DNA from 2 places in the Gemella sp. oral taxon 928 genome. Region 2 is predicted to be linked to the other one. Evidence: riboswitches for the same ligand, from Rfam matches in the RefSeq annotation. Region 2 holds a riboswitch; the other holds the start of a gene.
What was found. Region 2 has a riboswitch for thiamine pyrophosphate ahead of AXE85_RS06500 (thiamine-binding protein). Riboswitches for the same ligand answer to the same signal wherever they lie in the genome.
Positions count from the first base shown of each region.

Region 1: linked by a shared signal. The riboswitch ahead of tenA (thiaminase II) and the one ahead of AXE85_RS06500 (thiamine-binding protein) in region 2 are both predicted to bind thiamine pyrophosphate.

Region 1 is NZ_CP014233.1:512,476-524,566, forward strand. It holds gene AXE85_RS02265 (FecCD family ABC transporter permease) at 1-878, opposite strand, end outside; gene isdE (heme ABC transporter substrate-binding protein IsdE) at 994-1,950, opposite strand; gene AXE85_RS02275 (heme-binding Shp domain-containing protein) at 1,965-3,317, opposite strand; gene AXE85_RS02280 (G5 domain-containing protein) at 3,444-4,793, opposite strand; gene AXE85_RS02285 (LPXTG cell wall anchor domain-containing protein) at 4,966-6,936, opposite strand; TPP riboswitch at 7,216-7,314, shown strand; gene tenA (thiaminase II) at 7,418-8,098, shown strand; gene thiD (bifunctional hydroxymethylpyrimidine kinase/phosphomethylpyrimidine kinase) at 8,098-8,892, shown strand; gene thiM (hydroxyethylthiazole kinase) at 8,897-9,679, shown strand; gene thiE (thiamine phosphate synthase) at 9,681-10,313, shown strand; gene AXE85_RS02310 (LPXTG cell wall anchor domain-containing protein) at 10,409-12,091, opposite strand, start outside.
Region 2 is NZ_CP014233.1:1,404,199-1,416,289, reverse strand. It holds gene AXE85_RS06540 (peptidoglycan bridge formation glycyltransferase FemA/FemB family protein) at 1-798, opposite strand, end outside; gene AXE85_RS06535 (alpha/beta fold hydrolase) at 942-1,706, shown strand; gene pssA (CDP-diacylglycerol--serine O-phosphatidyltransferase) at 1,805-2,323, opposite strand; gene AXE85_RS06525 (YitT family protein) at 2,493-3,398, shown strand; gene AXE85_RS08680 (chloride channel protein) at 3,819-4,337, shown strand; gene AXE85_RS08675 (chloride channel protein) at 4,488-4,781, shown strand; gene AXE85_RS06515 (ATP-binding cassette domain-containing protein) at 4,951-5,673, opposite strand; gene AXE85_RS06510 (ABC transporter substrate-binding protein) at 5,673-6,671, opposite strand; gene AXE85_RS06505 (ABC transporter permease) at 6,652-7,437, opposite strand; gene AXE85_RS06500 (thiamine-binding protein) at 7,412-7,696, opposite strand; TPP riboswitch at 7,735-7,839, opposite strand; gene AXE85_RS06495 (DUF1858 domain-containing protein) at 8,039-8,272, shown strand; gene AXE85_RS06490 (DUF438 domain-containing protein) at 8,272-9,615, shown strand; gene rpsL (30S ribosomal protein S12) at 10,118-10,537, shown strand; gene rpsG (30S ribosomal protein S7) at 10,587-11,057, shown strand; gene fusA (elongation factor G) at 11,163-12,091, shown strand, end outside.

The sequences.
Region 1 (12,091 bases), 880 kb from region 2:
CGTCCTAAAGTATCAAAAAGTAGTAATACAAATGCACCTAAAACAGCACTAAAAGGTATTGTGTAGAGATGATTACGCCCGATAATAATTTTTGCGATATGTGGTACTATAAGTGCTAAAAATACTAAAACACCGGCAACCGCAGTTGCAACAGAGGCAAGTGCTACTGCAACAAATGAAATAAGTAAACGTATATTGTTAATGTTAATTCCGAGTGAAGCAATAATATTGTCATCAAGTGTAAAAATATTACATAGTTTTGCTAAAAACAAACTGATAATTAATAACGCAGGAATCCATATTAAAAGAAGTCGCACATCTTCCCAGTTTTTAGTTCCAAGGGAAACGGTTTTAGCAGCTGATGATGTAGACGGACTTGATTGAGTAATATACTGTATACTACTTAATATTCCTGTAAAGAAATAACTGATAGCAATACCGATAAGAATGATCTTGACATTATTTTTAGTATGACCTGCAAGGTAATAGATAATAATAAATCCAATTATCCCCCCTATAATAGAAAAAACTGTTTTGAACATTAATAATTGGGGAAATAGTCCAATACCAAGATATAAAAATAAGTTAGCTCCGCTGGATACTCCAATAATACTTGGGTCAACGAGCGGATTTTTTAAGACGGTTTGAAGCAGTAAACCACTAACACCGAGAGCCGCTCCCACTAAAATCGTAATAATAATACGGGGAAAACGTACATCTACAATAGCATTAACATTAGCGTATTTGTTATTAAAAATTCCAACAACAAGTTCATAAACACCCGCCTTAATACTACCGCTGTTTGCGGAAACAAATATTGTTGTCAGCAATAACAAGACAAGAACAATAAAAGAGATTATTTTTTTATTACGCAACATAACTTCCTCCTTTCTAAATGCGAATAAATAAAGTTGATTGTAAAAATTTATAAATATATTTAGTGATTATTAGGAAAATCCAGAAGAGGCATATGCTACTTCCGGATTGGTAACATTAATTTCCATAAAATACTTGGTATAAGTTATTAAGACCTTTTTGATAGTCATATGTAGCGGTCATGCCGAATATGGAATTATCAAGGTCAATTACTTTATTATTTTTAACTGCATCGAAGTGTGACCAGCTTTTATTTGTTTCAAATTCCTTTTTGAACATTTCCATTACAGTTTCAGGCATAGCATGTGCCGTACGTAAAATATAGTCCGGTTTTTCATTAAGTGCAGTTTCTAAGTTTAATTGTGTAAATTCTTCAGAGCCTTTAATAATATTTTCTCCACCTGCAAGTTTTACTAAATTACCCACATATGATTTTTCGGTAGCAGCCATGTAACTGCCGGGTAATCCCATTAAAACTAATACTTTAGGTTTCTTTTTGTCGGCTATTTTTTTATTAAACTCTGCAAAAAATGTATCATGTTCTTTTTTTAGTTGGTTAAATTTTTCAGTTTTTCCAAACTCTTTGGCTAAATCTTCTGTTACAGAATATAAACCGCTGACACTACGAATATCAACAAACTTGTATGGAATATTATTTTTTTCAAATCCTTCTTTAATCCAATCTTGTAAACTGTCAGGTGAATAAACGATTGACGGATTTATTGATTTAATTACTTCCATATTCGGATTCATAGGCAAACCGATTTGAACGGTGTTTTCATATCTTTTTGGCATATGACCTAATCTTGTTGTAGGAATACCCGCAAGTTTAATATCAAGAACATCTGCAACTTGACAAAGAGCCACAGAATCCATTACAACACGTTTACCGTTTTCTTCTTCGGATTTTTTATCTTTGTTAACTCCCGTAAGGTCAATAGTTTCATTAAAAGCCTTATCAGCAATATTTGGTTCATCTCCGGTTGTGTTAGCGTTCTTGTTGGAAGAACAAGCAGTTAAAATCAGTGAAAAACTCAAAAGAATCGTTAATAATAGTGATAATTTTTTTTTCATATTTTTATGACCTCTTATTCGTTTTCTTCTTTGATTTCTTCGGTAGGGTTTTCGGTAACTACATTATTTTTACGTTTTTTAACGCCAATGAAGATGCCGGCGATTAGTACAAGAACAACAGCACCGCCGCCAAGGTAGTACGGTAGGTAATTTTTTTCTTTTATTACTTCCATATCAAGATTACCGTTTCCGTTTTGAATGGTATCGGTATTTACTTCAACGAAAAATCTAACCGGACGATTCATAGGTTCTACATACATTTGAACCATCGCTAAGAAGTTTTCATTCGGTACTTCAAAACGATAGTCAACATAGCTGTCTTTATATTGTTCAATATTAACTTTTGTTTCGGTGGCTGTAACTTGTTTAAATTCTCCGTCTTTTTGCAATACTTTAATAAAAGGTCCTTGCTCTTTACTACGTTGAACCCAGTTCATTAAGTGAATTCTAACGGTAGCATATAATTTTCCATCTTTAGTTCGTTGTAATAAGGCTTTAGACCAACGTTTTTCTCCACCCGCTTTTTGATTTTTAAGAGCATCGTTTAAGTTCCCGCCGGAATTAACGGGAGATATAACTCCTTGAACCATACCTTCACCGATTGCGGCATTTTTAGTTCCGCCGTCAGCGGTAATTCCGGTTAATGGGCTTAGGTAAGAGCCTGTTATATCAAGGTTATAAACACCGGTGTTTTTAGTTTTTTGATCTTCTTTAAAGTAATCTTCTAATTTCTTAGTAACAAACCCTTCCGGTGCTTTATTTTCATCTTTTTTCTCAGTATCTTTGTTTTCTTCTTTTTTATTCTTATCTTTATCGGCATTACCGTCTTCAGTACCTGAAACCAGTTTTGCAGCTGACCAGTTAAATTTTATAATAGCATTTTGAGAAGCGTCGCCACCCATAATTTTATTCATAGCATCAACAGAAACTCTAACTCCGACTTTATCGGGTTTAGCAGTTCCAAAGTCAAAACTTAAATTGCTAGGGTAGGTACTGGTTCCACCGTCAAGGTTAGTATCGTTATAGGTGCTTACGACAGAAGCCGGAGTTAATTTACCGGAAAAAATCGGTGATGAATAAATGCTTAATGATAGTAAATGACCGTGCATATTATTAAAATCCATCGGAACGAATTGAACGGTAATTGATGAGGTGTTATTATCGTGAACCTTAACGGTAGCATGTGTAGCTAATGCCTTATTTCCCATCGATAAACGCCCGGTATTTTCAGAATGCCATAGCTCAATCGGAACATTATAAACTTTATCTGCAGCTTGTACTTTATGATTTAACTGAACATTACTTGATGTTACAATAAACGCTAAAGTAGTAATTGTTATTGCAACAAATTTCAATATTTTTTTCATTATTATTACTCACTTTCTAAATAAATATATCTTTTCAAAAATAAAAAGCGGGAATAAATTTTCCCGCTTTTAGAGTTAGTAGTAACATGCCAAAATAAGAGCGGGGCTACTAACTATATTTAATTATTATTTTTGTTTTCTTCTACCAAGTAAAACAGCACCCATTAATGTAATAGCACCTGCTAATAGAGAAGAAGACGTTTCTAAACCGGTTCTAGGTAGTATGCTGTTATCAACTCGACCACCATTATCTGATGGACCGCCGATACCACCATCAACCTTAGGAGTTGAACTTGTAGGGACTGTACGCTCATCTAATTTAGCTTTACTCCAATCAAATGTAAGAATAGCTTTTTTACGACCGCCTCCCGGCATAATTTTTTCCATGGTATTAACAAAGACTTCAACTTCTACTTTGTCCAGTTTTTTAGTGCTAGTGAAAACAGCTTGTTTAGGGTGAAGAAGTCCCGGTATTTTTACTTCATACAAGTCAACTTTTTTACCGTTAACCCAAAAAGCACTAACACCGTCTGTTTGACCTAAGAAAGTAATATCCTTCATAGTTATAACATAATTATATACACCATTTTCTTGATAAACAAAAGCATCTACCATAGCAGCATGCCCCATAGATAATTTGTTGTTTTCATAATAATTAAGTAACTTTATAGGTACAACGTATCCAGATTTAACAACTGTTTGTTGAATTTGATTATTTTGTTGTACAACTTTTGTACCGACTTCAATTACTTCGTCAACAGGTTGTTGCGTAATGGATTCTGATTTAACAGTTTTTGTTTGAGTACCGTCAGCTTTAGTAACTACTGTATAGACAACAGTTTTAACACCTTTTTTACCCGGTGTTTTGACTTTTTCAGTTCCTTTTTCAAGATTAGGATTTTCTACTTTTGTAGTTTTATATGGAATTTCTTCAGTTTTTGTTTCTTCAGAAGTAAGATCATTTATTGAAGAAGGGACTTTTGAAGTATCAAAAGTGAGTTTTGCTTTTTGACGACCGGCACCCGGCATAATTTGTTCCATAGCATTAACAAATACTTCTACATCAAAAGAATCTTTAAGTGCAGGACTCATAAATTCCACTTGAACAGGATTTTTAACATTAGGATCCGGATAAGTTATAGATTTAAGAGGTATTTTTTTCCCTTCAACCCAGAATTTTCTGATTCCGTCACTCATTCCTAAAAATGTGATATCTTTTAGTATTACAGTATATTTGAATTGATTACCTATTTTTTGTACGGTAGCTTTTACCATTGCAGCGTTACCCATAGATAGCTTATTAGGTGTATAATAGTTCATCAGTTTAACAGGAATATCATACACAGCTGAACTAGGTGTATTTTCAGCAGCTGTTGCTACTTTTGCAGGTATTTGCACATTAGAAAGTTCGGTCACTGATAATGTGGATACAATAACAGCGGCAGAAAAAACTTTTAATAGATTATTTTTTTTCATATCTATTATCTCCTTTTATTTTTTATATTTTATTTAACTTAACTATTATTATAGTATAAAAATAACAAAAAATAAAGTAGTAAATGATAATCATTATTAATTCTTTTAGTATCTTTAACTTAAAAAATATTAGAGTAATGTAAAACCTACACTACTCTAATAAAATTATTTACTACTTATTAATTTTTCTGCGAAAAATTAATGCAGAAAGAAGAGTTAAGAAACCAAGTCCGCTAAAGGTAGCGGTTGCAATACCGGTATTAGGTAATACTTTTTTATTATTTGAAATATTACCGACAGAACTTTGATTATTTAAGTTATTGCTACCAAGTTGAGAAGTTTTATCTGTTTTATTTTTATCTTTTTCTTTAATAGAAGTTTCTTGTTCAACTTTTTTATTATCTTCTTTAGTATTATTTTCTTGTTTATCTTCTTCTTTAGGCAGTTTGTTTTTATCTTTAATGCCGGGTTCTTGTTCTTTTGGAAGTTTATTATCTTCTTTGTTATTAGGAACTTGCTCTTTAGTTAAAGGAGTAGCTTTAGACCAGTCGAACGATAGACGTGCCGGCGTATTTGCATGGAATAATTTTCCACCGACAGAAATATCCATAGTGACAGGTGCAGTGGTTAATTTTTCAGAGCTGGTGAAATGATATTGTTTTTCATGGTCATTACCACCAAGGTCTTTTACTTCCGCCTCTTTACCGTTAACTGTAAGACGACTTACATTACCTACAATAGGTCCTACATGTAAGTCTTTAAATGTTACGTAGTAGTGATATGTATCACCGATTTTTTCAACACGAGTTTTTTCACTAACTAAGGCCGGATTTCCCATAGAAAGATTATCGGTATTGGCATTAAGAAGTTTAGCCGGAACGCTATTATAAGGACTGTCAGCTTTTTCTACCATCGGGAAGTTTAAAGCCAAAGTAGTTTCCGTCGTTCTATCTTCATAACGAGGTTTTGCACCGGCTTTTACCCTTACATTAACGATAACATCCAGCTGAATTTTGTCCAATAAACTATCGGTAATAATTTTACCCTCATATAATTTAGTGGTTGAATCTATTTCAGTAAGTGTTATTTCCTTACCTTTATAATAAATTTTAGAAAGGGTAAACGGTTTGTTACGAAGCAACATATTAGACGATGTTCCCTCTTTTACTTGGATAGTATATTGATATTTGTTGCCAATTTTTTCAACTTTTACATCTTTAACAAAAGCGTTAGAATAAATAGAAGAATCATCACGATTTCTCCCGTTAAGTTCTCCTTTTACTGTGGTCGGGAAAGTATTAGGCACTTTATTAGCCTCAGCTTCGTGGTCTTCGGCAATAGGTTTAGCCGGGGTAGGTTCTTCTTTAGGTTTTTCCGGTTTTACAGGTTTAGTAGGTTTTGGAGTAATCGGTTCAGTAGAACCATCTTTTTCAACGATAGGTCTGTCTTCCCATTTACGAGCAGTTTCGTAATACAGTTGCAATGTGACAAAGTGAGACATATCACGTCCGTCGGGATATTTAGAAGTACCGTCTAATTGAATTTTATCCAATAATTTATCTGATGTAATAGATGCTTCTTTAATACGTTGTTTTTCGCTTAATGTTTTTAATTCCAGCACCTTATCTTGATATATAATTTTACTTAATTCAAAATTGTAAAATTCTCCGCCGACGTCGGTAATTCCCGGTTTAATTCTAAACGTATATTTATATTTATTACCGATTTTTTCGACTTTAACATTGTTATCTAATGCCGGTTCATATAGTGACGGTTCATCATTATTGTTTGCATTTCTTAGATGCCCTTGGACATTAAGTGGAAATTCTTTTTTTACAGTTTTTGAATCAACCTCTCTGTCTTTATTCGGGTTTTTATATGTAGCAGCCTCGTAGTTGTCAGCTGTAACTTTTTTACCTCCATCATTTTTTAAGTTTTTACCATCTTGTTTAGTGGTAGTCGAAGTAGTAGCGGTAGTTTGTACTTTCGGAGTGGTGTTGGGTGTGCTTACTCCTGTTGTAGCATGAATAGCACTATCTTCCGCAGCGTATGCAAGTTCGTCCTGATTGTAGGCTTCTATGGCTGCTATTGCAGAGAAAATTGCCGTAGCAGAAAGAACTTTTAATAATGTGTTGTTTTTCATATTGATAAATCTCCTTATTTATATGTAATCGATTTTTAAAAAATCGCTAAGCAATATTATATTATAAAATCTGTAAAAAATAAAGAAGAAAATGATAATCATTCTTAATTTATTTAAAAAAATATATAATTTCAGTAAAATATAAGGTTATTATCTTTGTTTTATTATAAAAATAAAGATAATTTTCAATGATTTAAGTGATATATAAAAATAAATAAAACGATTGCATTAAGATTGACATTTTTAAAAAAGTCTGTTACGATAGGGTGGTAAATTAAATATAAGCACTAGGGGTGCCTTTAGGCTGAGATAACAAATGTTAGACCCTTTGACCTGAACTAGATAATGCTAGCGTAGGAAATGTGATAAAAATTTGTCTTTTTATGTAAATATTAATATACTTTTTAACTCCCATGCACTACGTTTGGGAGTTTTTTAGGTTGTGTTTATAATCAAATAAAATACTGAGGGGGATATATTGATGAAACAAATTACAGATATAATGGAAGAAAAGGCACTACCGATTATTGATAAAATTTATTATGACGGCTTTATTCAAGGATTAATTCATGCTGATTTATCAGAGGAAGCAGTTGTTCATTATTTAAAAGCGGATGCGTTGTATTTAGCTAATTTTAGCGATATTTACGCATTATTACTGGCAAAAAGTGATAATAAAGATGAAAAAAATTTCTTTTTAAGTCAAATAAATTTTGTTTTAAATGAAGAAATTGCCGCTCATAAAAACTTAGCCGATTATATAGGACGTGATTACAATGAAATTATTAAAGGTGGTGAGTGGTATCCGTCGGCTGATCATTATATAAAGCATATGTATTATAATGCCTATGCTTTCGGTATGGCAGAAACACTTAGTGCTATGGCACCGTGCCCATGGATTTATGCGAAAATAGCAGAGAAAATTTTGGCAGAAAATAAATTGGCAGATGATCACCCGTTAAAATTTTGGGTTGAGTTCTATGCCGGAGATTTGGCAAAAGATTGTTTACATTGGTATTATAGAATAATTAATCGTTTAGCTGAGCATATGTCTATTGCTGATAGGAAACGACTTATTAAAAATTTTTTGGAAAGTTGCAAACATGAAAGAAAATTCTTTAATATGGCATATACACAAGAATGTTGGGAGTTGAAAGAATAATGAGTAAGTTAAATATTGCGTTGACGATAGCCGGCACAGACCCGACAGGAGGAGCGGGTATTATGGCAGATTTGAAAACATTTCAGGCACGTGGTGTCTATGGTATGGCGGTAGTAACCAGTGTTGTTGCCCAAAATACTTTGGGTGTTCAATATATTCAACATCTGAATTTGGAAACGATAGAAGCACAGTTGAACAGCGTATTTAACGATATAGCACCCCACGCTATTAAAACCGGAATGATAGCTAATGCTGATATGATGAGATTAATAAAACGATATATACCGAAAAATCATCTGTACGTAGTTGATCCGGTTATGGTAGCCACAAGTGGAGATAAACTTATAGATGATAAAGCAAGAAGAAATTTAAAACAAGAAATTTTACCTTTAGCTACGGTTATTACACCGAATATTCCGGAGACAGAAGAAATAGTAAATTTTGAAATAATAACGGAGTCGGATATTAATAAAGCAGGAAAATTTATTATATCGGAAGTGGGATGTCAGTCGGTTGTTATTAAAGGCGGTCATCTTACAGGTAATGCTACGGATTATTTGTTTACCAAAGACGGTTCACGTCATATATTTTTAAGCGAACGTGTAAATACACGTCATACACATGGGACAGGTTGTACATTTTCTGCGGTCATTACAGCGGAGTTGGCAAAAGGGCGTGATTTGGTTGAAGCGGTGGCAACAGCTAAAAAATTTATATCAACGGCGATATCCGAAGCACCGGGGATAGGGCATGGGAATGGACCCGTTAATCATTTGGCATACAAGGGAGAATAATATAATGAGTAGTATAAAATTAATAAAAGAAAAATCTCCGTTGGTTATTTGTATTACTAATGACGTTGTGAAAAATTTCACAGCAAACGGATTGGTAGCACTCGGAGCATCACCGGCAATGAGTGAGTATAAAGATGATTTGGAAGATTTATTACGTTATGCGAGTGGATTATTTATTAATATCGGTACATTAACCGATGAGAATTGGCAACTTTACAAAGATGCGTTAACGATTGCCGAGCGTTATAAAGTACCGGCGGTGCTTGATCCGGTTGCTTGCGGAGCGAGTGCTTACCGTAAAAGAGTGGTTAATGATTTAATTAGTAATCATAAATTAGCCGTAATACGTGGTAATGCGGGAGAAATCGGCAGTTTAGTAGGAATGAATATAGAATCAAAAGGCGTTGACAGTGCAACGGTAGATAATGTAGCGGAGCTAGCGTTATTGGCGAACAAAAAATATAATATTCCGATAGTAGTGACGGGCAAAGTAGATGCGATAGCGGTAAATGGCGAAGTTCGTACTATATATAATGGTAGTGCAATGATGCCTAAGGTTATAGGAACGGGTTGTCTTTTAGGTGCGGTATTGGCAAGTTTTATCGGAGTAGACGAAGATAATCTGTTAGTTGCTTTGGAAACCGCTTTGCTGACATATAATATTGCCGGAGAAATTGCGGAAAAAATGCCACGTGCAGACTTACCGGGTACGTATAAAGTAGAATTTATTAACGCTTTATATACGGTAGCGGACGAAGATATAGCACATTATAAAAGGGTGAAATAGTATGTTTAATAGACAAGTTTTACGATTGTATTTTATTTGCGGAACGACTACTTGTGATAATAAATATCTACCTGATGTTGTTGAAGAGGCACTTAAAGGTGGTATAACAATGTTTCAATTTCGTGAAAAGGGTATGGGAGCATTAAAAGGTGATAAAAAAGAACAAATGGCACGAACGATCCAAAACCTATGTAAGCAATACAATGTACCATTTATTATTAATGATGATGTTGATTTAGCAATAAAGCTTCAAGCAGATGGTGTCCATGTCGGTCAGGAGGATATTGATGTAGAAAAAATTCGCAAATTACTTCCAAAGGCAATTATCGGGTTGTCAGTAGGGAATACCGTAGAGTATAAAAATTCAAAACTAGCCTATGTTGATTACATTGGAGTGGGACCTGTCTTTTCAACAATATCCAAAAATGATGCAGGTAGTGCAATAGGATATACCGGCTTAAACAAAGTAAAAGAATTGGCAAAAGATTTGCCAATCGTCGCAATAGGCGGTATTAATATACAACATATTAAAGATATTATAGACATTGGGATAGATGGTGTATCAATTATTTCTGCCATTTCCTATGCAGGTAATATAGAAGAAACCGTTAAAACCATGATAAAACAATTATAAAAAGCCTCCAAAGGAAATCACTTTTTTGAAGACGATTCGCAAAGTGATAAAAAGGATATACACTAAATTAATAGTGGTATATCCTTTTTTAGTAATTATTTATTATTTTTTCTACGAAGAACCAAAGCGAAAAGCAGTGTCAAGAAACCTAAGCCGGCAGTGGCTGTAGCATGAATACCGGTACTAGGTAATTTTTTACCGTTATCGGTAGGTTTATTGTTATTATTGTTATTATTGTTATTATTGTTATTATTGTTATTATTGTTATTATTGTTATTATTGTTATTATTGTTATTATTGTTATTATTGTTATTGTTGTTATTGTTGTTATTGTTGTTATTGTTGTTATTGTTATTATTGTTATTATTGTTGTTATCGCCGGATTTATTTTCTTCGTTTTGTTTTTTCGCATCTTCTAAGATTTTATTAGCTGAATTAATATCTTTTGCATCATTTAATTGTTTAACAAATTTTTCTTTTTGTTCTTTAGTTAAATCAGGTAATTTTTCAATCTCAGTTTTTGCATTTTCAACGGCTTCTTTTAGTTTTTTTGCTGCCATTTCTTCGTCATTTGGCGCTTCAGGACGATTAATGGTGGTAGAGAAAACTAATTTTGCCTCCGGTCTTGAAGTTCCCATTCCGTCATTAGGTACACGAACATCATAGCTGGTTTTTACATCTTTTTCTAATTCAACAAGCAATTTTTTATTAAAGTTACCGATTTCTCCGGTTAGCGAATTAAGATCATCGTATTTATTAACGACATGATATGGTAGTTTTTCTCCATCAAGTTGGTCTTTAAAAATATCAAAATCTAATAAATGAGCATGTACTGAACCGAAAATCATAGTTTTTAAATCAATATCCAAGTAAGTTTTAGTTGGAGTGAAGATTAATTTTCCTTTGTTAACAAATACATTATTTGCCATTGAAGTTTCTTCCGGGCGATGGAATTTTTTAATAGCGAACTCAACATTTTGAGTAGGGTACTTGTACTCTAATGTATTTAATGCGGTTTGCAAGTCTTTTAGGTTTTTAGATAGTGCTTCGGTATCTGTTAATGAATTATTTACACGTGTTTTTAACTCATTTAAAGAAGAAAGTTTTTCAGGTGTTAATAATTGTTTTAAAATATCAGAATCAACAATATCACTTAGAGTTTTAGCATTTTTTTGTAAGTATTTTATATCTGTTGTTTTTTCAGATTTTAAAATTTTTATATTTTTATCCATGTTTTCCAGATGAAGAAGAACAGCGTTTAATGTAAAACTATTTTTTTTAATTTTTTTCTTAACTTTTTGCAATTCAGCTTCTAAATTAGATTTTGCAGTAGAAATGCTGGTAGTTTCAGCAAGAATTTTTTCCGCTTCTTCAGCTTTTTCTTTAAGTTCCGCGACTTTTTCTTCAGTTAATGCTTTTGTATCTTTTTCAGCGATAACAAAGTATGCTTCATCGCTGTTAACATTGAATTGCAAAGTAGATTTAGAAACTGTTGCTGTTGTCGGAACCGGACGAAGAATACCGTTTTCATAGATATAAGCATGAGTATTAGTTGTTGCTTTATAATTCTCCAGTTTTAAAGTAAAGATTGGGTTTTCATCAATATTCCAACCGTTTTTGGTAGTAGGAGTAAATTTAGAACCATCTTTTTTAGTAATATTTAATTTTAAAGTTTTAGCATTTTTTAAGCCTAGTTCATTAATCTTGCTGTCCAGTGTTTTATTTATTATTTCTTCAGAAATAGGAGTAGCTTCAAGACGTGCGTTTTCATCAAGTAA
Region 2 (12,091 bases):
ATTAGTAATAGATAAATTCTCTTTCTCTAGGTTAGAGATAAGTAAATCACAATCTAAATAAGAAACCATTAAATGAAGTTTGTCTTTTAAAATTTTTTTTAAGATTTTGAAGTGAGTACTATCTCTTACTTCGAAATTTATTCTTTTTTCAGTATTTTTATTTATATTATCAAATATTTTTGAATAATAGTTATCAAAAATATCAATTTCTTTAATAATAATATTTTCTTTAAGAGCTTTGTTAATTGAACGCTTAGCCATTGTAGAGATATTTTTTATAAGGTTATCTGTAGTTAAGTCTGAATTTAATTCAGTTGAGTAAAGGCAACGAGGTGCTAATGTCGGATTTGTAAATAAATCATCGTTAAGTGCTTTGTAATCAAAAGATGTTAGAATATTATCTGTAGAAATAGCTTCCTCATTATACTCAATAAATTTAACATCGTCATAAATTTTTTCGTTTAAAAATGGATTTACCCTAACACATAAAACTCTTAGATTTTTTGTATAATATTTTTTTAGTTGTTCAAAATAAAATTTAACCAATTTTGTATTAGAATAATCCATAATTGGTCCATGCTGTGCTGTAACTTTATAAAAATATTTTTTATATCGAAAATAGATAAATACTCCATAAGCAAGTATCTTATCATTATCTTTAACAGCTAATATTTTATAATTTTGTTTTTTAGTTCTTAATACATTAGCAAAGTCAAAGGATTGTGAAAATAAATAACGTTCGTTATTTTCTTGTTGAAAATTTTTTAATTCATCATTACTAATTTCGGTAAATATCATTAGAAAACTCCTTATGTAATTTTTTAAACATCTATACGATTATATAATAAATATGCTGAAAAAAAAAGAAATAACCATTTAGTAAATGAAGAAGAGGTAAATAAATGATATAATAAAATAAAAAAGGTATGGTGGATATGCTTATGAAAGAATATCAATTAAGAAATAGAAATTATAAAATTAGGTATAATGATTTTCCGGGGGAACAAACACCTATAATATTTATTCATGGTTTGGGTTGTGCCGGGTCATTTGATTATGTTGAGATAGCAGCAAATAAAAAATTTTTAGGGTATAGAAAGATTTTAATTGATTTATTGGGAGCCGGATATAGTGATAAACCACTGGATTTTGTATATAATGTGAAAAATCACGCACAATATTTAAGTGAATTTTTGGAAGATTTGAATTTAGACAAGGTTATACTTTTTGGGCATAGCTTGGGAGGAGCTATTTCAATAAAATTGTGTTCTTTGTGCCAAGAAAAAGTAGAAAAACTTATTTTAACAGAACATAATTTAGATCCTGCAAAAAAAGGGCGTAGTAGTTGGGCAGTAGCACAATATACAGAAGAAGATTACAAAAAAAGACTAAAAGGATTGATAGAGCTATGTGAAAGTGGTAGAAATACTATGTGGGCTGCGACCTTGCGTAACTGGTTACCGGAAGCAGCATATCAAATTTCAAAAGATGCAGTTAGTGATAGGGAAGTGTCTTGGCGAAAACTGTTTTATAGCTTTCCAATACCGAAATATTTTATTTTTGGAGAAAAAACATTGCCGAATGACGATTTAGAGGAGTTGCCGAAGAATGGGATTGTTGTTAAGACAGTTTCTAATGCAGGGCATTCTATGGCATGGGATAATCCGATTGGTTTAGTTGAAGTAATTAGCAGTTGCTTGGAGTAAAATTAAATCTGATAGGTATATTTTATTTTGTTCACACAGTTTGATTTTGTTTAATAAAAATTAAAAACTCAGATTAATTTCTGAGTTTAATTTTTAAATTATATTTTTTTAATTTTTATATTACTTACCATTAAATAAGAACCTAAAAGGGTAAGTATCAGCATTATAATACTAGGTAATCCGAACAATGATACAATAGCCAAAATAGTTCCGCACGTTGTAATAGGGACACCTTGATAAAATCCTTTTTTCATCGTAGTAACGTTGAATCTTGCTAGGCGATAAGCACCGCAGCATGCAAAAATCCCACAAATAACAGCGACAATAACCATTAAGGAAATAGAAGGTTTATCAGTTGTTACAAATTTTTCAAAAACAAGAACTGCCGGAGCAACACCAAAACTCACAACATCGCATAAAGAATCTAATTCTTTTCCAAGATCAGAAAAAACACCTAATTTTCTTGCAACGATACCATCGTATCTATCAGCAAGCATTGCTAAAAAAATAAAGACACTAGACCATATATAATACCCGTGAATAGTGGTTAGTATAGAAGTAAAACCACAAAATATATTTCCAAGGGTAAGATAGTTCGGTATGAAATTTTTATTCATGACTTATCCCTCCAATATTGATACATATAATTATAGTATAAAATGTTGAGAATGTCTAAAAAAATATAAGATTTTTTTGGGGAATTCAAAAATATTTTTTGAAGAATATTGTTTTTTAAAAAATATATTGATATAATTATGATGAGATTAATATTTTCGGGAGGTTGTTATGAAACAAGAAAAAAAGGTAGTTAATAAAAAAAGAATTGCAAAAGAATTATTTTTTATTATGCTCGGTTGTGCAGTGTATTCTTTTGCACTTTTACATTTTAATGTACCGAATCATCTTGCAGAAGGCGGTGGAGCTGGAATAGCATTATTTTTATGGTATGCCTTTGGATTTCCGGTATCATATGGGACTTTGCTGATAAATATTCCGTTATTAGTATTGGGGTATAAAATGTTGGATAAAAAAACAATGATTTATACGATTTATGGTATTATTATGTTGACACTTTGGATAAATATTTTCGAAAATTATCATGTTGTAATAGATATTGGCGGAGATAGATTGTTAGCTTCTGTTTTCGGTGGAATTATAGCAGGGGTTGGGTTAGGCACTGTTTTTGTTTTTGGTGGTACTACCGGTGGTGTTGATATTATAGCAAAAATTATTCAGTTACATTTTGGTGTTTCTGTGGGTAGAGTTATCCAAATAATAGATGGAGTAATTTTGCTTCTAAACTTTATGGCATTAAAAAGTTATCCTGCAATTCTATATACTTTAATTTATGTTTACATTAGCACTAAGTTAATTGATGTTTTTGTTGAAGGTGGAGTTCCGGGTAAAGGTGTTATGATAATGTCTAAGAAAATAGACGAAATAACAGAAAAAATTAATACAGATATGAAACGTGGTTTAACATTTTTAAAAGGGCAAGGCAGTTACTCACGTCAAGATATGAATATCGGTTATTGTGTTGTAGCAAGAACGGAAATAGGTAGATTAAAGTCATTGGTATATGAAATAGATCCAAACGCATTTCTAACTATTACTGAAGTTCACGATGTAATAGGGGAAGGATTTAGTTTTGATCAACCTAAGAAAATAAAATTAAAGAAAAGTAAGAAATAAAGAGTGATTTAAGTGGTTTAAAAGTGATAAAATAGAACACGTTAATAATATAATTTTAATCGACTTTTTAAAAAGTTTAATAGATTTTCAAAGGTGGAATAGAAAAATTGATTTATAAAATCAAAATTTTTTATTCCACTTTTTAGGTAGTTTGGTACAAAAATTAAAAAAGAAATATACAAGGTTTAGAAAATTTAATATTAATAGTGTGGAAAGGGGTATTGATTTTAATTGAAATTTTATATAAGAGTATTAATAATTGTCTTTTTGACAAGTGTAACTTGTTCATACTTCGGTCAAATATTATTATTTTTAATAGAATATGGAAAAAATTATTATCAATAATTAATCTGTTTAACTCCGGTTGTATTGATATTCACTAAACGTAGTAATAGATATTTTAAAACCGGTAATATAGGAATGAAATATTTAATTACCGGTATACAGACAAATATTAAAAAAATAAGCTGGTATTTTCCGATTTTATTGGTAATAAATACATTTTTTGCTCATTTAACAGGGGTAAGTGTAGGAAGAGAAGGTGTTGCGGTTCAACTAGGTGGAACAATTGGGAAAAATTTTGCAGATGAAAAATTTAGTGCCGATCAATGTAATTATTTAATTAGATTGGGTATGATTTGTGGATTTTCCGCATTATTTAAAACACCGTTGGCAGCATTATTTTTTATCTTAGAGATAACTGGAAGAAAAATAAAAATCACAAGAGAGTTTTTATATGAATTAATATCTTACGTAGTATTTTCTTTTACGGCTACAAAGGTGTCAAATTTATTAGGTTTAGAAAAGTTTTTTGTTTTTGTTGATTTTAGTTTTAAAAATATAACCTTGGAAATGTATTTAAAAATTGTAATAGCAAGTATATGTTTTATTTTAGTTGGAATGTTGTTTGTGATTGTTCAGAAATTTCTAAAAAAATAACAAAGATAAATAAAATTATTACTTGGATTTTGGTATTCTTATTTATAATTATTAGTTTTATTACCCAATTTAAGTATACGTCATTGGGTACAAATTTAATAAATTTTTCTTTTTTTTGATACCGGTCAAATAACAAGGTTTGATTTTATTTTGAAATTGTTGTTAACAGTAATATGCACAGCAGTTGGTTTTAGCGGTGGAGAGGTAACGCCATTATTTGCGATAGGTGCAAGTTTTGGTGTTGTATTATCCGGAGCATTAGGACTACCAATTTATATTTTAGCCGGTATAGGTTACTCATTAGTTTTTTCATCTGCTACAAAATCATTTTTAACACCGATTTTATTAGTATTAGAAGTGTTTGGAATTAAGCTAATGCTTTTAGCATCGCTTTCTGCGTTAATTATTTATTTTATTAATCGAAAATACAGTATTTATGAATAATAAAAGCGACTTAAAAATCGTGATTTTGCTGGAAATTGATTTTATAAGTCGCTCTTTGCACAGTTCATTAGATTTTGGAAAAACTCTTTAAAACGAATGTCAAAATCAATGAATTGCTATGGTCAATCACTAATAAGAAAATTGAATTTGTAGATTTTAGATTGAGCTTTTATAAGCCGAGAATATTTAAGATTTCTTTTTTGTATTGCAGTTTTTGTTCGTCTTTATCTTTAGTCTTGTCAAGATTAATAGTTAATTCAGAAACTATTTCTCCCGGTTTATTTTTAATGATATATATTCTGTTACTAAGCTCAATAGCCTCATCTATGTCATGGGTGATAAGTAGTGTGGTCAGGTTCAAAGTACGACTAATATCTAAAAACCAACTGTGAAGAGATATCTTGGTAATTGCATCTAAAGCACTAAACGGCTCATCCAGTAAAAATAACTTCTGTTTGAACATATAAGTTCTGAGAAGTGCAACACGTTGACGCATGCCGCCGCTGAGTTCACTGGGATATTTGTCTTTATATTCATAAAGATTAAAAAGTTTCAAATTTTCAATAGCTTCTTTTTCAGCCTCTTTTTTCTTAATTTTTTTTATTAGTAAAGGCAGAATAATATTGCCGATAACAGTTTTATGTTCAAGTAATAAATCTTTTTGTAGCATATAACTGACTTTACCTTTAAAGTTAGTGTTATTTTCTATTGCTATTTCACCTTGACTAAGTTCTATTATGCCGGCGATAAGATTAAACAAAGTTGTTTTACCTACACCGCTTCCTCCAAGGATAGAAACTATCTCTCCACTATTAACATGGATATTAATATTTTTTAATATATCATTATTTGGATAACTATAAGTTAAGTTTTTTATTGATAATACGGTCATTATTTTACAAAGTCATTGGTAAATCCTGTGTTATCTGCTAGAGGTTTTTCAACGATGTTATTTTTGTTTACCCAACGGTAAAACGCATTCCAACGTTCAGCATCAAATTCGCCCCATTTATTTTTATCGGTTGCATAACGTTCTGATAAATATTTTTGTGAATTAATGATAAAGTCACGTTTTTCTTTTAATTCCGGTGCATTTTTGATTAAAATATCAGCAGCTTCTTCAGGATGTTCCATTGCATAGATATATCCTTTCTTAATTGCTTGAATAACTTTTTTTGCTTCTTCTTTGTTCTCTTTTAAATAATCGTTATTAGCGATAATTACCGGAGAATAGTAGTCCAGTTCTTTAGCAAAATCTTTTAAGTAGAAGTAGTTAATATCTAAATTCATAGATTCAGCCAGCTTACCATCCCACGCATAATAAATCCATGCAGCATCAAACGCTCCATTTTCCATTGGAGTGACAGAATTAGTATCTGTATTAGGGGTAAGTTTTACCTTGCTAAAATCTCCACCTTGTTTTTCAACTAATGATTTAATCATGGCAAGTTCCACAGGATCATTCCATGTTCCATATTTTTTCCCTACTAAATCTTTAGGTTCTTTAATGTCACTTTTTTTCAATGAAATAACACCGGAAGTATTATGTTCTATTATTGCCGCAACAGCGGTGATACCTGCCCCTTTAGAAAGTTTATTAGCCATAGTGTCTTGGTAATAAATCCCAAATGGTGCTTTATTATTAATAATTAAATCAGAAGTACTATCCTCCGGTGCCGGTTTAATATCAAGATCAATACCTGCTTCAGCAAAATAGCCTTTTTCTTTTGCAACAAAAAGTCCGGTGTGATTTGTATTTATCGCCCAATCTAAAACGAAATCCACTTTTTTTAAATCTTTTTTTTGTTCTGTATTTTGTTTATTAGTACCGCAAGCTGTAAGCGTTACAGCAAGAACAATGGCAAATAAACTAATTATTATTTTTTTCATAATTGTCTCCTATATATTTCCATTTAATAATTTTCTTTTCACTTAGTTTTACTAATTGAATACTTAGCAAACTAATTATTGATACTAGAATAATAATCGCAAACATAGTATCATATTCAAATAATTTTTTAGCTTTAATCATATAAACACCAAGTCCTTCAAAACCGCCAAGCCATTCAGCAACCACCGCAGCGATAAAAGCATATGATACACTTACACGAAGCCCTGCATAAAAATATGAAAGGCTATTCGGGATTTTGACATGCCAGAGTATTTGTAGTTTGCCGGCATTCATAAGTTTGAGTAGAGTAATCATGTCCTTATCGCAGTTTCTAAAACCATCGAGAATACTGACAATAATCGGAAAAGTTGTGGTAAGTATTATTAATACTATTTTAGGTGTAAGACCGTAGCCTAACCATAAAACAAGTATAGGTGCTATAGCTATAGTCGGGATAGTTTGTGTTAAAACTAAAAGCGGATAAATGGCTTTATTAAAGGCAGGGATGCTATCCATTATTAAAGCTAAGAGCCAAGCTATTACAATTCCTAAAAATAACCCGATAATAGCCTCTATTAAAGTGATTTTACTATGAAAAATTAATGTTTTATAGTTTTTTATAAAAGCATGTATTATTTCCGTTGGAGTAGGAATTATATATTTTGGGAGTAGATTCAAATATCCTGCTCCTTGCCAAATAATAAGCAGAAAAATCATAGTAATAGCGCTGGTATATTTATTAATTAAATTTACTAATTTTTTCATCAATTGTTAAAATACTCCCGTAATTAATTTTTACATTGGCAAAAATATTATTGCAATTTTCCCCAGCGATAAGTAAACATTCTTTTAAAGTCGCCATTAAGTCATTAAAATCACCTTCAATTACCGTTTCAAACGGCGTAACGACGGCGGTGGAATGTTTTGATAAAATAAAGTTTATAACTTTATCAATAGTTTTTAATCTTCCAATATCATCTTTTTCTAATGGAAGAATTTGTAAAGCGATACTGCAATTTTGCAAAATAAAAAACCTCCTTATAAGTTTAAGGGGTCTAATTATGGTCTTTAAGATTAACTTTCCTACGCTGGCATTATCCAGATCAGGTTCGGTCGAAATTATAGAATTTCCTCTCAGACTGTTTACAGACTCCCGTATAAGTTATTATAACATATCATTAAAGAAAAACAATAAAAATGCTTAAAGTAAAGACCTACAATTTAAAAACATTGTAAAAATAAGTGAATGATATTAATCTATAATTTATAAATATATCACTTAATAATAAATATTGATAATTGTTAGAGAAAATTTTTCAGATGTGATATAATAAATCCACAGGAAAAAAGAAGTGAGGTTAGTAAAATGGATAATATTATTGATGTAAGTATTCCGGTAGCGGAGGTTGTAGATAAACATCCGGAGGTGTTGGATATTTTAGTAGACTTAGGTTTTAAACCGTTAGCCAATCCTATTATGAGAAATACTATAGGTAGAAAAACATCGTTAAAAATGGGTTCTAAGTTGGCAGGGATAGAGTTGGAAAAAATAATTTCTACATTAAAAGCAAATGGATACGAAGTGGTAGGACTGGATTAATGGCTACTAAACGTATAGAGGTCTTAAAATCTATTCTGTTGCGTTTGCATAATGGAGAGAGTGCAGAATCTGTTCAAGAAGAATTTGATAAGCATTTTACAGGAGTATCAGCGATAGAAATTAGCCTTATGGAACATGAACTTATGAATTCTAATTCGGGTGTTACGTTTGAAGACGTAATGAAATTATGTAATGTTCATGCCAATCTTTTCAAAGGAGCAATAAAAAATGTAGAAATTGCAGATACAGAACATCCGGGACACCCTGTTCAAATATTTAAGCAAGAAAATTTTGCCCTTAGAGCTGCTATTATGCGTGTAAGACGTATTTTAGCAAATTATGAAAAAATAACGGATGAAATGACTAAAAAAGAAGTATTAAAAGGACTTTTTCGTCAGTTAAATTTATTAGGTCAGTTTGATATACATTATCGTCGAAAAGAAGAATTGATGTTCCCTATTATGGAACGTTATGGTCATACCGCACCACCTAAAGTTATGTGGGGCGTGGATGATAAAATACGTAAATTATTTAATAAAGCCTTAAAAGATGCAGAAAAATTTCCCAACGTTGATATAGAGGAAGTTAAAGCAAGTTTTGAAGTTTTTGTTAAAGAATTTGAAGAAATGATTTTTAAGGAAGAATCCATATTACTTATGATTCTTATGGAAACATTTAATCAAGATGATTGGCTAAACATAGCTAAAGAGAGTGATGTGTATGGATATGCAATAATTAAACCGACAGAAAAATGGGTTCCACATAGGGAGCCATTTGGAAAAGAAATAGAAAATTCGAAACAAACACAAGAAATATCCAATGAAGAAAATAATTTAACACAAAAAGTTATAGATACTCCGGAAGGTGAATTTACCATCACTTTTAAACCCAAAGAAAATAAGAATAAGGTTATTGACAGAAATAGCGAACAATCTTTTGGTAATGGATATTTGTCAGTAGAACAGGCAAATTTAATACTTAATCACTTGCCGATGGAAATTACCTTTGTGAATAAAGATGATATATTTCAATATTATAATGATAATGTGCCAAGTGATGAGATGATCTTTAAACGTACTCCAAGTCAAATAGGACGTAATGTTGAACTTTGTCATCCTCCACAATATTTAGAAAAAGTACGTATAATTTTTAAAAATTTGCGTGATGGAAAAAAAGATAAATATGAAATGTGGTTTAAATCTAAATCACGTGATAAATTCGTTCATATAACTTATGCGGGAGTATATGATAATAACAATGAATTTCAAGGTGTTCTTGAATACGTTCAGGATATACAACCATATCGTGAAATAACAAGTGATTATTATCGTGATATAGAGTAAAAAAGAATTAGGTGGGGCAATCAATTTTTGGTTGTACAATGATACGGGCATGGGAAAAAATTTCCTTCCCGTATTATTTATTGCTTTGTGTCAAATACGTAGCATGGGGAAAAATATTTTATAGTATACAAAAAGACAAATATCCAAATATAATTAAAATAGTAAAAATAATAAATTACGGATGGATATTTGATATAAATAATTTTAATATAAACAAATAAAAAATAATAGTGTTTATATTAAAATTTTTATTTAGATAATTTTTACGATACACCCGGTTATGTGTAAAAATAAGATATTATTAAATAGGTATATGAGAGAGTAGAAAAAATTAAAAAAACTATTGACAATAAAAAAAAAAAATGTTATTATTTAGTACGTGAGTGTTTTGAACGCTCTGTGTAAAGCCACTAGGCTTAAAAAAATTGTAATTTTATGAACCACCTGGATATGTGATTCATAATAAAAATAAAATTTTTATGGAAAGGAGGAAACCAAAGAAATGCCAACTATTAATCAATTAGTTCGTAAACCTCGTAAATCAAAAGTATCGAAATCAGATTCACCGGCTCTTAACAAAGGGTATAACTCTCAAAGAAAGAAAGAAACTGATATTTCTTCTCCACAAAAAAGAGGAGTATGTACTCGTGTTGGGACTATGACACCTAAAAAACCTAACTCAGCTTTACGTAAATATGCGCGTGTTCGTTTATCAAATCAAATCGAAGTAACAGCATATATCCCGGGTATCGGACACAATCTTCAAGAACACAGTGTTGTACTTATTCGTGGAGGACGTGTAAAAGACTTACCGGGGGTACGTTACCACATTATCCGTGGAGCTTTAGATACTGCAGGAGTTAACGACCGTAAACAAGGACGTTCTCTATACGGTGCTAAAAAACCAAAAGAGAAAAAATAATAATTTGAAAATAATTTGATAAAAGAATTTCGTGAAAGGAGGCAACATTATGCCACGTAAAGGTCCGGTTGCAAAACGTGATGTTTTGCCAGATCCAATTTACAACTCAAAATTGGTTACAAAATTGATAAATAAATTAATGCTAGATGGTAAACGCGGTACAGCTCAAAGAATTCTGTATTCTTCATTTGATATAATCAAAGAAAAATCAGGTCGTGATGCTATGGAAGTGTTTGATGAAGCATTAAACAACATTATGCCTGTACTGGAAGTACGTGCTCGTCGTGTAGGTGGTTCTAACTACCAAGTACCGGTAGAAGTACGTGCTGAAAGAAGAATTACATTAGGATTGCGTTGGTTAGTTAACTACTCTCGTTTAAGAGGAGAAAAAACTATGGAACAACGTCTTGCTAATGAAATCCTAGATGCAGCAAACAATACAGGATCAGCAGTTAAAAAACGTGAGGATACTCACAAAATGGCTGAAGCTAATAAAGCGTTTGCTCATTATCGTTGGTAATAATAAGGTGAATATCAAGCTAGTTAATGTTAGCTTGAGTTTTTCACTATAAAATAGACATTGTCAAAAATATTTAAACATTATATGAAAGGAGAAAATTGACTCATGGCTAGAGCATTTTCTTTAAAAGATACTCGTAATATCGGTATCATGGCTCACATTGATGCAGGTAAAACTACTGCAACAGAGCGTATCTTGTTCTACACTGGGAAAATTCATAAAATAGGTGAAACACATGAAGGTGCTTCGCAAATGGACTGGATGGAACAAGAACAAGAACGTGGGATTACAATTACATCTGCTGCAACAACTGCCGAATGGAAAAATCACAGAATCAATATTATTGACACACCGGGACACGTAGACTTTACAGTGGAAGTTGAACGTTCATTACGTGTACTTGACGGTTCTGTTGCTGTTCTTGATGCTCAATCTGGTGTTGAACCACAAACTGAAACTGTTTGGCGTCAAGCAACAACTTATGGAGTTCCTCGTATTGTATTCGTTAATAAAATGGATAAAACAGGAGCTGACTTCCTATATTCAGTAGGAACAATTCATGACAGATTACAAGCAAATGCACATCCGATTCAATTAGCAATCGGTGCAGAAGACCAATTTGAAGGTGTTATTGATCTTGTAGAAATGAAAGCTATCTATAATGAAGGTAGCGTTGGTGAAAATCTTGTTGTTAAAGAAATTCCGGCGGAATACCAAGATCAAGCCGAAGAATACCGTGAAAAATTAATCGAAGCTGTAGCAGAATTTGATGAAGAATTTATGGAAAAATACTTAGGTGGAGAAGAAATTACCGTTGCAGATTTAAAAGCTGTAATTCGTAAAGCTACTTTATCAGTAGAATTCTTCCCGGTTGTGTGCGGTTCGGCGTTCAAATATAAAGGAGTACAACCAATGCTTGATGCAGTAGTAGACTACTTGCCATCACCATTAGATGTACCTGCTATTAAAGGAACAGATCCGGATACAGATGAAGAAGTAGAAAGACATTCTTCAGACGAAGAACCGTTTTCAGC